DNA from 3 places in the Yokenella regensburgei genome. Region 2 is predicted to be linked to each of the others. Evidence: predicted binding sites of a transcription regulator. Region 2 holds the regulator's gene; each other region holds the start of a gene.

Region 1 (4,229 bases), on a different contig from region 2:
CCGCGGGAAAACGCTGTCGGAAACGATAGTGCAACTCATCGAGGATGCTGAAAACAAAGAGAAGTACGCCAGCAAGATGTCCAGCCTGAAGAACGACCTGCAGGCACTGCTGGGTAAAGAGTAAAACTGCGCGTTACTCAGCCCTGGCTGATTTTCCCGATATTCAGATAATAAAAAACCCCGCCATGGCGGGGTTTTTTTATAGACGTAAAACTTAAGCCGCTGGCTGAGTTACAACGTCTTTGATGCCTTTAACTTCGATCTCAACACGACGATCCGGAGCCAGGCAGTCGATCAGTGCAGCGCGAGCTTTCACGTTGTTACAGGTGCTGCCAGTAACCGGGTTAGCTTCGCCCATGCCACGCGGGGAGATCTTGTTAGCCGGGATACCTTTAGAGATCAGGTAATCGACAACAGACTGAGCGCGTTTCTCAGACAGTTTCTGGTTGTACTGCTCTGAACCGATACGGTCAGTGTAGCCCAGAACCACTACGGAACCGTCTTTCGGATCCAGGTTGCTCAGCTGGGTGTACAGCTGATCCAGCGCCTGCTGGCCTTCCGGCTTCAGGGTCGCTTTGTTGAAGTTGAACAGAACGTCAGACTTCAGAGTGAAGTGCTTGGTCTGTACTTCCGGAGCTGGAGCCGGAGCCGGAGCAACTACTGGAGCTGGCTCGCCCTGGCCAAAGCGGTAGGAAACACCTACGCTCAGCATGCCGTTGTCCGGACGAACACCAGTGGTGCCTGCGTCGCCGATGTTGTTAACCCACTGGTATTCCAGACGGGTAGCGATGTCACGGGTAACAGCCCACTCAACACCACCAGCGAATACCGGAGAAACGCCGGTGTCGTGGTTGTCGCCGGCAATGTTGTTGCTGGAGTCAGCGCGCCATACCATACCACCCAGACGGGTGTAGATGTCCAGATCGTCAGTGATCGGGTAACCCAGTTTAGCGGTCAGCTGAACGCCCTGAGCTTTGAATGCGCCGTTAACGGTGTCGCCTTTGTAAGGCATACGGCCCAGCCAGTCGTAACCCATTTCGAAACCAACGTACGGGTTAACCTGGTAACCACCGAACGCACCAGCGCCCAGTTGGCTTGAGTGGGTCGGACCGTCGTTGTTCAGGTTGCTGTTGTACCAGCCAGTGTCATGGAACTGGGACCAACCCAGCTTACCACCTGCATACCAGGTGTTATCTTTCGGAGCGGCCTGCGCTACGGTAGCGAAGCCAGCCAGTGCCACTGCAATCGCGATAGCTGTCTTTTTCATTTTTTGCGCCTCGTTATCATCCAAAAATCGCCATGAAGATACATCGAAATTCACGGTTAAATCCTTACACCGGGAGCGTGACTTGTTAATAACTATGCCGTTAATAGCGGCGTAAGCCGGTCACCCCTGGCGATGTAAAGTCTACAACGTAGTTGGAAACTTACAAGTGTGAACTCTGTCAGGCATATGAAAAAAAAGAGGTTGTGTACACAAAAATTAACATTTATGTTGCTTTTTTGTTCAGCATAAAATGCCGGAAACCGCGCCGCACAAGCCTCGCCGCCCGATCTGGTCGGAGCGGTGTCTGGTCAATAAAAAGCGAAAAAATTTTCCAGGAATAATCTTAATTTCACTCAATGATACAAGTTTGAGTGAATTTTTAGACCATTTAGCTGTCTCGTGGCTGTAGGACTTGCACTCACCGGTCGCATGATAAAGCCCATCGCGTTCCCTTCTTCGGCAGCTAAAACCAGGCGGGAATGTTCTTCTTCTGTTAATTCATCGCTCAGCCAGCCAATCACTACACTATAGTTACCGGTGCGTAATGCACGGATCATCGACTCCAGCGTATGGCACGGTGACATCTGGCTAATCTGCATAACTTTAGTCAGCGGTAACCCGGCAGCCTGAACCCAATCACGGCTCAGCTTTTGCTGCGGTGTCAGCCACAGCTGCCAGCGAGATTGCTGACCGAGTTGTTGCAGCAAAGGAAGCAACAGTAGCTGTGTCATCATCGGTTGGTCTTCCCGGTAGACTATTTCGCTAATCAGCCCGGAAGCCGGTTCCGCCGTGGTACGTGTGGATCGAACGGCAGAAGTAGAAGCCCGTGATGAATGATTTGCATATCCAGAAGTATACATAGTGAATCCCGCCCTGTGGGTTACTGTATGAATATACAGTACTACCACTGAGTACAAAGATCAACCTCATTTTCTGAAAGCGTCTCGCAAAATTACACCGAAGTCCTCCTCAGGATGAAAATCATCTTGCTGCCCGCAGTGAAGTTACCTATTTTCCTGATTAACGGATCCGCTATTCACCATTCATCAGTTAACGGCATGATTAACAAAGGAATAATCATGAAAGATATGACATATAAGAAGATCCATCAGTCGCAGGAATACCTGTCGCCACTGGGGGTGATTGAATATCGGGCGCTGTTTGGCGGCTATAGCCTGGCTATTGAGGATACCGTTTTTGCCATGGTCGCGGAGGGGGAACTATATCTGCGGGTATGTGAGCAAAGTGCGACCTATCAGGTCGAAAATCCTTCACCGCTACTCACACTGGTTAAGCGAGGAAGACCCATCCTGCTCAACTATTTCCACGTTGGCGAAGCGCTATGGCGTAATACCGGGCTTCTGCTGCATTTATCGGGTCACTCACTGCGCGATGCACAGCGAGAGAAACAAAAGCGTCAGGACAAGCGGCAGCTGCGGCATTTACCCAATATCTCGTTCCATACGGAGCTAATGCTGCTGGATGCCGGGATAGAGGATCAGCGAATGCTGTGTTCGCTTGGTGCACAACTGTGCTGGCTTAAGCTGCGGGAACGGAGAAAGGGGATCAGTATCAGTTTGCTGTTTGCGCTGGAAGGTGCAATTCATGGACTGCATGCCGCGGCGCTCCCGGCGCAAAGGCGCCAGGAGCTGATGGATTGGGTACATGCATTACCGGGGATTAAATACCCGGCTCCAGAGGAGCAACCTGCTGCTGAAGACGACATATTTCAGGCAGAAGAGTAACCAGTAGCCCAACTTGCTGGAGTACCAGCGGCTCTTTACTGTCCGCGTGTGGCTCCAGGTGATGGATACGCTGCATCAGGCCTGCAAGGGCCTGCTGTACTCGCGCTTCGTCAGCTGGCATATGATGAAAAGCATCATCGACATAGCATACGGCGTCGTCCAGCAGCGCCAGGATTTCGGGATTCGTCAGTTGTTCCCGGTGCGCTCCGAGGGCAGAGATGTAGCTGGTAAAAGTGTGGTTCAGACACAGCAGACGAAATGCCGTCTCTTTCATTTCTGGAGTGACTTTTGGCTCTGTCGACATATTCGAGATAACCGAGGCCAACTCCGCGTCTCGATTCCAGGCGTCACGGCGCGCAATGCGATAGGACAGGCGATTGTCCCGCCCCTGATGGTACTGTTCAAGAATGGCATCCAGGTAGCGACAGTTAGCATCAACCGCTCTCGCCAGTACGCGTGGCAGATTGCGGAATCGCCAGTCGGGCCAGATAAAGCTGACCGCCGCCCAGGCGATAGCACAGCCGATGAGCGTATCAACCACCCGCGGCAGCGCCACTTCGAAACCTTCCCCCAACAGGTTAAAGCACAGCAGCACCAGCAGGGTAATGAACATGGTTGCATGGGCGTACTGCACATTGCGGAAGGCAAAAAATAGTACCCCGGTCACCACTATCAGCAGTAGTTGTCCCTCAACGGACGGCACCAGCAGTAACACCGGCAGACCAATCGCGATCCCGACCAGCGTCCCGATAATACGCAGCGCCAGGCGGTGACGAGTGGCGTTGTAGTTCGGCTGACAGACAAACAGGCTGGTCAGCAGGATCCAGTAGCCATGATGCATCCCGGTAAACTGGATGATGGCATAACCCGCGCACAGCACCAGCGACATGCGCACCGCATGGCGGAACAGCGCGGATTCCGGGGACATGTTACGGCCCAGGCGCGAACGGATATCACTGAATCCGTGCAGTCGGTCGTCGGCGAGCAGGTTTTCCGTCTCACTGCGCGGCTGGTTCTGTGCCTGTTCAGATTCGATGGTTGCCAGCTGAGCATCTATGGCCCGCAGGTTATTGAGCAGATAGCCGAGGGCATTGACCTGCTCAGCCGATACCCCGTTCGCCCGTGCTCTGTCGAGCGCGGAATCCAGGTGGGCAAACACGCGCTCAAAGCGGGAATCATGCTGGTAGTGGGTACGTAAAAGGATTGAGCGTGACAGC
Region 2 (4,229 bases):
GTACAGACGGTTCCAGGTAAAGCCGAGAATACGGTCAGTCAGGCGGATCATCTCGTAGGAGAAGTTGGCCGCAATCTCTTCCATCAGCGCAATAGCGTTCTGTTGCGCCTTCTCGTGGGAAATTTTCTTGCTGCGCGCTTCATCTTCAACGGCACGAGCGATAGCCTTTGAGGCCAGCAGCTTGTTGAACAGGTCCTGACGCGCCGGCAGACGCGGCCCAACCGCGGCCAGACGCTGACGAGCAAAGTGCATGCGTGCCACTCGCGCCAGTTTCTGAGCGATGGTTTTGTCGGTACCGTGCTCGGTTGCCATCCAGCGCAGCGACACCGACGGCGAGAAGCGCACAAAGCTGTCGCGGCCAAGCCAGGTGACGGCGAAGAACTTCTGAATGCCGTTCAGCATGCGCAGCGGCGGGTTCTCTTCCCCTTTCTCGCGCCCCGGGGAGCGACCGAACATCACCGATACCGGTACCATCTGCACGTCCAGATCGGGATTGCTGCGGTGCAGATCCAGATAGTCGTGGAACAGCTTGATGGACTCTTCTTTCGGGGTGTAATACGTGAAGACACGCGGGCCACCGTGAATGAAGACGTAGCGCGGCAGCAGCGTGCCGTCTATCTCCAGCGGTTCCAGCGGATCGGGTAAGTCGTGCGCCAGGCATTGGGCGCGCAAAGTCAGCAGGTCTGCCTTAGAGTTGTAGGGCAGCACGTACATAATCGGGCGTGACGTATCGAGCCCTAACTCCTGCGCAGGTTCTGCCGGAATAGACTTGCTTTTTACCAGGATGCTTAATGGTAAATTCAGTAATTTGTAGTAAATTCTTGGCCAGCCAGACATAAACGATGTAAAGCCTCTGGTTAATAATGCAATTGCGCGGCAAGAATACCAGAAAGCGTACAGAATTTCTGCGCGTGTGCCGTGCGTCTACACTGTGATTAACATATAAAATCGAAAAAGGTTCATTTAATGGCCAATGATACCACTGGGATAACCCGCATCATCAAAGCCGCTGGCTACTCCTGGAAAGGATTCCGCGCCGCCTGGCGTAACGAAGCCGCCTTCCGCCAGGAGGGGACCGTCGCGATTCTGGCCGTCATCATTGCCTGTTGGCTGGATGTCGATGCGATAACCCGCGTTCTGCTGATTGGCTCGGTCCTGTTGGTGATGATAGTGGAAATTCTCAACAGTGCGATCGAAGCGGTGGTCGACAGAATTGGCCCGGAGCACCACGAGCTCTCCGGTCGTGCGAAAGATATGGGCAGCGCCGCGGTGCTGCTGTCTATTTTTATCGCATTAATCACCTGGGGCACGCTGTTGTGGTCGCATTTTCGATAATGCTTCCAGAATTGATTAAGACACTTGTTTTTTGTGCTTTTTGTGGTTCCAAAATCGCCGTTAACTGTATATACTCACAGCATAACTGTATATACACCCAGGGGGCGGGATGAAAGCGTTAACGACCAGGCAGCAAGAGGTGTTTGATCTCATTCGGGAACATATCGGCCAGACCGGTATGCCGCCAACACGTGCGGAGATCGCCAAGCAGCTGGGGTTCCGTTCCCCGAATGCGGCAGAAGAACACCTGAAAGCGCTGGCGCGTAAAGGCGCCATCGAAATTGTGTCTGGCGCGTCGCGCGGTATCCGCCTGCTGGTGGAAGAAGAAGAGGGTTTACCGTTAGTAGGCCGTGTTGCCGCCGGTGAACCGCTGCTGGCACAGCAGCACATTGAAGGTCACTATCAGGTTGACCCGGCCATGTTCAAACCGAGCGCGGATTTCCTGCTGCGCGTCAGCGGTATGTCGATGAAGGATATCGGTATTCTGGACGGCGACCTGCTGGCGGTGCATAAAACTCAGGATGTGCGTAACGGCCAGGTGGTCGTCGCGCGTATTGACGACGAAGTAACCGTAAAACGCCTTAAAAAGCAGGGTAACACCGTCGAACTGTTGCCGGAAAACACCGAGTTCACCCCGATTGTGGTCGATCTGCGTCAGCAGAGCTTCTCTATCGAAGGGTTGGCAGTAGGCGTAATCCGCAACGGTGAGTGGCTGTAACCCTTCCTTAACGACTGCGGTACAACGCTTGCCGCAGTCTGCTCCTCTCTTGATCTCTCTTCAGGCATTTTTCTATGCAGCTTTTCAACGCAGCCGATAAGGCGCTGTGGCGTCTGGCGTTGCCGATGATTTTCTCCAACATCACCGTACCGCTTTTGGGTCTGGTGGATACCGCTGTGATTGGTCATCTCGACAGCCCCGTGTATCTCGGCGGTGTGGCGGTAGGTGCTACGGCAACCAGCTTCCTGTTTATGCTGCTGCTCTTTTTGCGCATGAGTACGACCGGATTTACCGCCCAGGCGTTTGGGGCGAGAGATCCCCAGGCCCTGGCAAGGGCACTGGTTCAGCCGCTGCTGCTGGCGTTAGGCGCCGGAGTGCTGATAGTCCTGCTGCGGGAGCCCATTATCAATCTGGCGCTGCAGGTGGTTGGTGGCAGTGAGGCTGTGCTGGAGCAGGCGCGGCGCTTCCTGGAGATTCGCTGGCTTAGCGCTCCGGCGTCGCTGGCAAACCTGGTGCTGCTGGGCTGGCTGCTTGGCGTGCAGTATGCCCGTGCGCCGGTCATCCTGCTGGTAGTCGGCAATATTCTTAATATCACCCTCGACCTCTGGCTGGTTATGGGACTGCATATGGATGTGCAGGGCGCGGCGCTGGCGACGGCTATCGCTGAATACGCGACCTTTTTCATCGGCCTGCTGATGGTGCGGCGGGTGCTGCGGCTGCGCGGCATCACCCGAGAGATGCTGAAAAACGCCTGGCGGGGTAACCTCCGGCGGCTGCTGGCGCTTAACCGGGACATCATGCTGCGTTCGCTGTTGCTACAGCTGTGTTTTGGTGCGATCACCGTTTTAGGTGCGCGACTTGGCGGCGACGTTGTGGCGGTGAACGCGGTGCTGATGACGATGCTCACCTTTACCGCCTATGCCCTGGATGGTTTTGCCTATGCCGTGGAGGCGCATTCCGGGCAGGCATACGGCGCGCAGGATGGCAGCAAATTGCGCCACGTCTGGCACGCGGCATGTCGGCAGTCGGGCCTCGTGGCGCTGGCTTTTGCGCTGGTTTATCTGCTGGCTGGAAAAGGGATCATCGCACTTCTGACTTCGCTCCCCGAGCTGCAGCAACTGGCAGATCGCTATGTTATCTGGCAGGTGGTGTTACCGCTTATCGGCGTCTGGTGCTATCTGCTCGACGGTATGTTCATCGGAGCGACGCGCGGCGCTGAAATGCGTAACAGCATGGCGGTTGCAGCGGCAGGTTTCGCCCTGACCTTACTGACGGTACCGCTGCTGGGGAATCACGGATTGTGGCTGTCGTTGGCGGTGTTTCTGGCGTTGCGCGGTTTGTCGCTTGCATGGATCTGGCGTCGACACTGGCAGCGTGGGACCTGGTTTGCGTGATGCAGAAAGGGCGGTCATTGACCGCCTTTTTTGTTAACGGGGCTTTTTCTTCACCTGAATAGAGTGGTCATGACCACAATCATCAGGATGGCGGCAGGCTTCCACTTCCACGCAGGCAGAGCACAGGCCATGGGCTTCAATCACGTTGTGGCGCAGGGCAAAACCCATTCTCGCCGCCAGCGTATGCATGATGTCCTCAACCCCTTCAGCGCTCTCTTCTTTCACCACGCCACAGCGATCGCAGATAAACATCGCGGAAGTATGCGTAGGCTTATCGAACATGTGGCACAGCACGTAGCTGTTAGTGGACTCCACTTTATGCACAAACCCCTGCTCAAGCAGAAACTCGAGGGCGCGATAGACAGTAGGGGGTTTGGCCTGCGGCTCGGCTTCCCGTAGCAGGTCTAGCAGGTCATAAGCGCTGATAGCACCCGGCTGCAGGCTCATCAGGCGTAATACCTCAAGGCGCTGCGGAGTCAGGCGCACACCGCGTTGCGCACACATTTTTTCGGCGTGTGCTAACAGCTTTTGCGAAGTTGTCTTATCCATGAGCATCCTCAGGGTGCGAAATGTATTTCGTTACTTTATCACATTAAGTCTAAAACACCGAGATCCCGGCGGGTGTGCTATACCTGATGCATCTCACGTTCAGGATAAAAGATAATGAAAAGACCAGATTGCATTCGCCACTGGCGTGAAGTGGAAGGTCCGGATGACTCGACTTATTCCGGTAGCAAGGAGCTGTTTTCGATTGGTGCGCCGCTGGCGCGTCGTTTAGGGCT
Region 3 (4,229 bases), on a different contig from region 2:
ACAATACCGTTCTCTTCGTTATAGCGCTGCTGTTTCTCGCGACGACGTTCGGTTTCGCCAATCGCCTTAGCCATTGACGGAGTGATTTTATCGCCGTACAGAATGGCTTTACCGTTGATGTTACGCGCCGCACGACCAATGGTCTGGATCAAGGAACGTTCAGAACGCAGGAAACCCTCTTTATCGGCATCAAGGATCGCCACCAGCGAGACCTCAGGCATATCCAGACCCTCTCGCAGCAGGTTGATCCCAACCAGGACGTCAAACTCGCCCAGACGCAGGTCACGGATGATTTCCATACGCTCGACGGTGTCGATATCCGAGTGCAGATAGCGCACCCGCTCGCCGTGTTCTTCAAGATACTCGGTTAAGTCTTCCGCCATCCGTTTGGTCAGTGTCGTCACCAGTACGCGTTCGTTGATAAGCGCACGTTGGCGAATTTCTGACAGCAGATCGTCAACCTGGGTCGCCACCGGGCGCACTTCGATAACCGGATCTAAAAGCCCGGTTGGACGCACGACCTGGTCAACCACGTCACCCGCAGATTTATCCAGTTCATAGTTACCCGGCGTTGCCGAAACATAAATCGACTGCGGCGCCAGCGCTTCGAACTCTTCAAACTTCAGCGGACGGTTATCGAGCGCGGAAGGCAGGCGGAAACCGTACTCCACCAGCGTCTCTTTACGCGCCCGGTCGCCACGGTACATACCGCCAATCTGCGGGATAGTCACGTGGGATTCGTCGATGACCAGCAGACCATCGGCCGGAAGGTAATCAAACAGCGTCGGCGGCGGCTCGCCGGGACCACGGCCGGAGAGAAAGCGCGAATAGTTTTCGATGCCGGAGCAGTATCCGAGCTCGTTCATCATCTCGAGATCGAACTGAGTACGCTGGCTCAAGCGCTGCTCTTCCAGCAGCTTGTTGTTGGCAAGCAACACCTTGCGGCGGTCTGCCAGCTCAACTTTGATATCTTCCATCGCCTGAATAATACGCTCGCGTGGCGTCACGTAGTGCGTTTTCGGGTAGATGGTGAAGCGCTGAACGCCGGACTCCAGATGGCCGGTGAGCGGGTCAAACAACGACAGCCGCTCGACTTCGTCGTCAAAAAGCTCAATGCGTAGCGCCAGATCGTCGGACTCTGCCGGGAAGACGTCGATCACTTCGCCGCGGACACGGAAGGTCCCGCGCTGAAATGCCTGATCGTTACGGGTGTACTGCAGCTCAGTGAGACGTCGCAGGATACTGCGCTGATCGACAATCATCCCGACCGTCAGGTGCAGCATCATTTTCAGATACAGATCCGGATCGCCAAGGCCGTAGATGGCTGAAACCGACGCCACCACGATTACATCACGGCGCTCTAACAGTGCCTTGGTCGCAGAGAGTCGCATCTGTTCGATATGCTCGTTCACCGAGGCGTCTTTCTCGATGAAGGTATCCGAGCTCGGTACGTAGGCTTCCGGCTGGTAGTAATCGTAGTACGAGACGAAATACTCCACCGCGTTTTCCGGGAAGAACTCCTTCATCTCGCCATAGAGCTGGGCCGCCAGCGTTTTGTTCGGCGCCAGTACCATAGTAGGACGCTGCAGATCGGCAATAACGTTAGCGATGGTAAAGGTTTTACCTGAGCCCGTTACGCCGAGCAGCGTCTGGTGCGCCAGGCCGTCCTCCAGACCCTCTTTCAGTTTGGCGATGGCCGCAGGCTGATCGCCTGAAGGGCGAAACGCGGAATGAAGTTTGAACGGTTTAGACATGGACAACGACCTGTGAAGGAGTGAACTGGCAGGTGACTAATTTTACTCGTCGCAGATAAATTTGCCAACCATTTATACTGGATATAAAAACAGTAACATATTATCGTATTTGTGTTACCCGCCCATCGTCAGCCTGACAAACGGGCAATTTCTCGTGACGGCGGGATAAAAAACCAGACAGCATCGGTTATCCCCAGAATTTTTTCTGGTTTAACATTTGTCAAGGTATGTAATGAAACTTTTGTGGCAGCCGGTGACACTTTTCTTACAGGCATTGCTTTTATCTAACTCATTAATTAAAAAAGAAAATATCCAAAAGCCGCCTTTCGCATCAATTCAGTCGCAAGCCGCATGCTCTCTCGTTTACCAGAGGTTTTCTAACCCTAATACACAAGGTTATCCACAGGAATAGTGGATAACTGTCTCCAGCCCATATCCCCCGCCTGACGGCAAAAATGGTCCGGCAGCGAAACGCCGGACATAAAAAAATATTATTGATAATTTTTGAGTTTTTTTCGCTTTAGACGTTGGCGAATATATGCGCGATCTGCTTCACATTTCTACAATTTTGTAGCGGTCAGGTGCTGAAGGTCGAGATATCCACCGAGGTCAGTTTGCGCAACATCTCCTTCAATCCACGGGATTTCTCCCAGCAGCGGCGCAGGCAACATACGCGTTAGCGTAGCCATATATTCTGCGTGTCGGCGTCCGGGTGGAACCACGTCGTTGGCAATCCAGCCTGCAAGATGTAAACCGGCCTGCAGTACTGCCTGGGCCGTCAGCACTGCATGGTTAATACAGCCAAGCTTAACGCCAACCACCAGAATCACCGGCAAGCGTTCTTGCTGCACCCAGTCGGCAAATGTCAGCACCGGTGACAACGGTGTGTACCAGCCCCCCGCACCTTCAACCAGCACCCACTCCGCGTCACTCTCAAGCGCCCGTAACCCAGCGGAAAGCACCGTGGCTTCAATGGGACGCCCTTCATCGGCGCTGATAATATGCGGCGAAGTCGGTTCGCCGAAGGTATAGGGGTTCACCTGTTCATAACGCAGCGCTAGCGCGCTATTTCGCTGCAAGGCCAGCGCATCGCTATTACGTAACCCTTCGGCGGTCTGTTCACTACCGGAGGCGACCGGCTTATACCCCGCCGTCCGCCGTCCCAGACGATTCGCGGCCTGCAGCAGCGCACAGCTGGCGACCGTTTTCCCGACTTCCGTATCGGTACCGGTGACAAAATAACGTTCAGTCACGTTCAATCACTCCCCAGAAAAGATGGTAAGTCAGCGGGCAACCCCCGCCGTGCTGCGGCCATGCAAGCTGCAGCGCCTGTAGTTTTTGTCGCGTCAGAAGCCTGCTGGCACGCCCTTCATGCAGATGGGTGGCACCAATGCCTTTAAGCGAACGCATCGCGCTCATCGCGTCAGGGAAGCTCAGGGTGATGGATTCCAGCCTGGAACGCCCCCGCCATGCTGAGAGCGTCTCCAGGAGCCTCTCCTGCGCTAAAAAACGGTTGGCATGAGGGTGTTCATCCACCGCCTGCCAGGCCTGATTCAGCTCCGGCAGAGAGCCGGCGGCAAGCGTGGTGAAGGCCAGCACTCCGCCAGGTTTTACCACTCGATACAGCTCCGCCAGCGCCGCGCCAAAATCATCGCACCACTGCACGGCAAGATTGCTCCAGACGAGGTCGAACTGCGCGTCCGGCAGCGGCAGTGATTCGATATCGCCGGTGATGTAGTGGTGCGCGGCCTGCTGCGCACGCGCCTGTTCAAGCATTTGTGAAGAGAGATCCAGCGCCGTTACCTGGCTCCCGCTCTCCCGCCACACCCGGCTCACCGCGCCCGGACCGCAGCCCGCGTCCAGTACGTGCGCGAAGTGGCGTTCCGGCAGCTGTGCCCGCAGCAGACTGGCGCTTTGTCGCTGCAGTTTATCATGCTGTAAATAGTGCGCCGCAGCGCGACCAAAAGCGGCAGCTACCGCCTGTTTATTGACCGGCGTCATGCAGCACCTCCAGTAAGCGGGCAATATCCTCAGGCTGATGGGTGGCGGTCAGCGTCAAACGCAGCCGCGCAGTACCCGCCGGCACCGTCGGTGGACGAATCGCAGTGACCCAGCATCCTTTAGCGCGTAACCGCCCGGCAAGTTCCAGCGCCCGGGCATTTTCGCCGACGATCAGCGGCTGAATAGCGCTCCGGGAATCGGTGAGCGTCATGCCAGCCCCCTGCGCGCCCTCACGGAATGCGGCAATGTGCCCGGCAAGAGTGGCGCGACGCGCTTCCCCTTCTTCGCTACGAATAACCGCAAGCGCCGCCTGTAGCGCGACCGCCTGAGCAGCGGGCATAGCGGTGCTGTAGATGAGATGACGGGCAAACTGCAGCAGATAATCCGCCACGGACTCGCTACACAACACGGCGGCACCGCTGAGGCCAAAAGCTTTACCGAAGGTCACGACCAGCAATTCCGGGTGAACCCCCT

What was found. Region 2 encodes LexA, which represses DNA repair genes until DNA is damaged. Its sites were predicted from a motif close to TNCTGTATGTACATACAGNA; they were not measured.
Region 1: the regulator LexA is predicted to act here: its motif matches at 2,149-2,168, upstream of sulA (SOS-induced cell division inhibitor SulA).
Region 3: the regulator LexA is predicted to act here: its motif matches at 1,830-1,849, upstream of uvrB (excinuclease ABC subunit UvrB).

What each region holds. Positions count from the first base shown of each region.
Region 1 is NZ_RBIZ01000003.1:1,860,802-1,865,030, reverse strand. Features, by position in the region: gene matP (macrodomain Ter protein MatP) at 1-124, shown strand, start outside; gene ompA (porin OmpA) at 215-1,267, opposite strand; gene sulA (SOS-induced cell division inhibitor SulA) at 1,621-2,127, opposite strand; gene C7387_RS09200 (TfoX/Sxy family DNA transformation protein) at 2,347-3,012, shown strand; gene yccS (YccS family putative transporter) at 2,948-4,229, opposite strand, start outside.
Region 2 is NZ_RBIZ01000005.1:35,753-39,981, forward strand. Features, by position in the region: gene plsB (glycerol-3-phosphate 1-O-acyltransferase PlsB) at 1-837, opposite strand, end outside; gene C7387_RS15205 (diacylglycerol kinase) at 967-1,335, shown strand; gene lexA (transcriptional repressor LexA) at 1,445-2,053, shown strand; gene dinF (MATE family efflux transporter DinF) at 2,128-3,447, shown strand; gene zur (zinc uptake transcriptional repressor Zur) at 3,481-3,996, opposite strand; gene C7387_RS15225 (cupin domain-containing protein) at 4,111-4,229, shown strand, end outside.
Region 3 is NZ_RBIZ01000003.1:2,081,661-2,085,889, forward strand. Features, by position in the region: gene uvrB (excinuclease ABC subunit UvrB) at 1-1,754, opposite strand, end outside; gene bioD (dethiobiotin synthase) at 2,315-3,007, opposite strand; gene bioC (malonyl-ACP O-methyltransferase BioC) at 3,000-3,755, opposite strand; gene bioF (8-amino-7-oxononanoate synthase) at 3,739-4,229, opposite strand, start outside.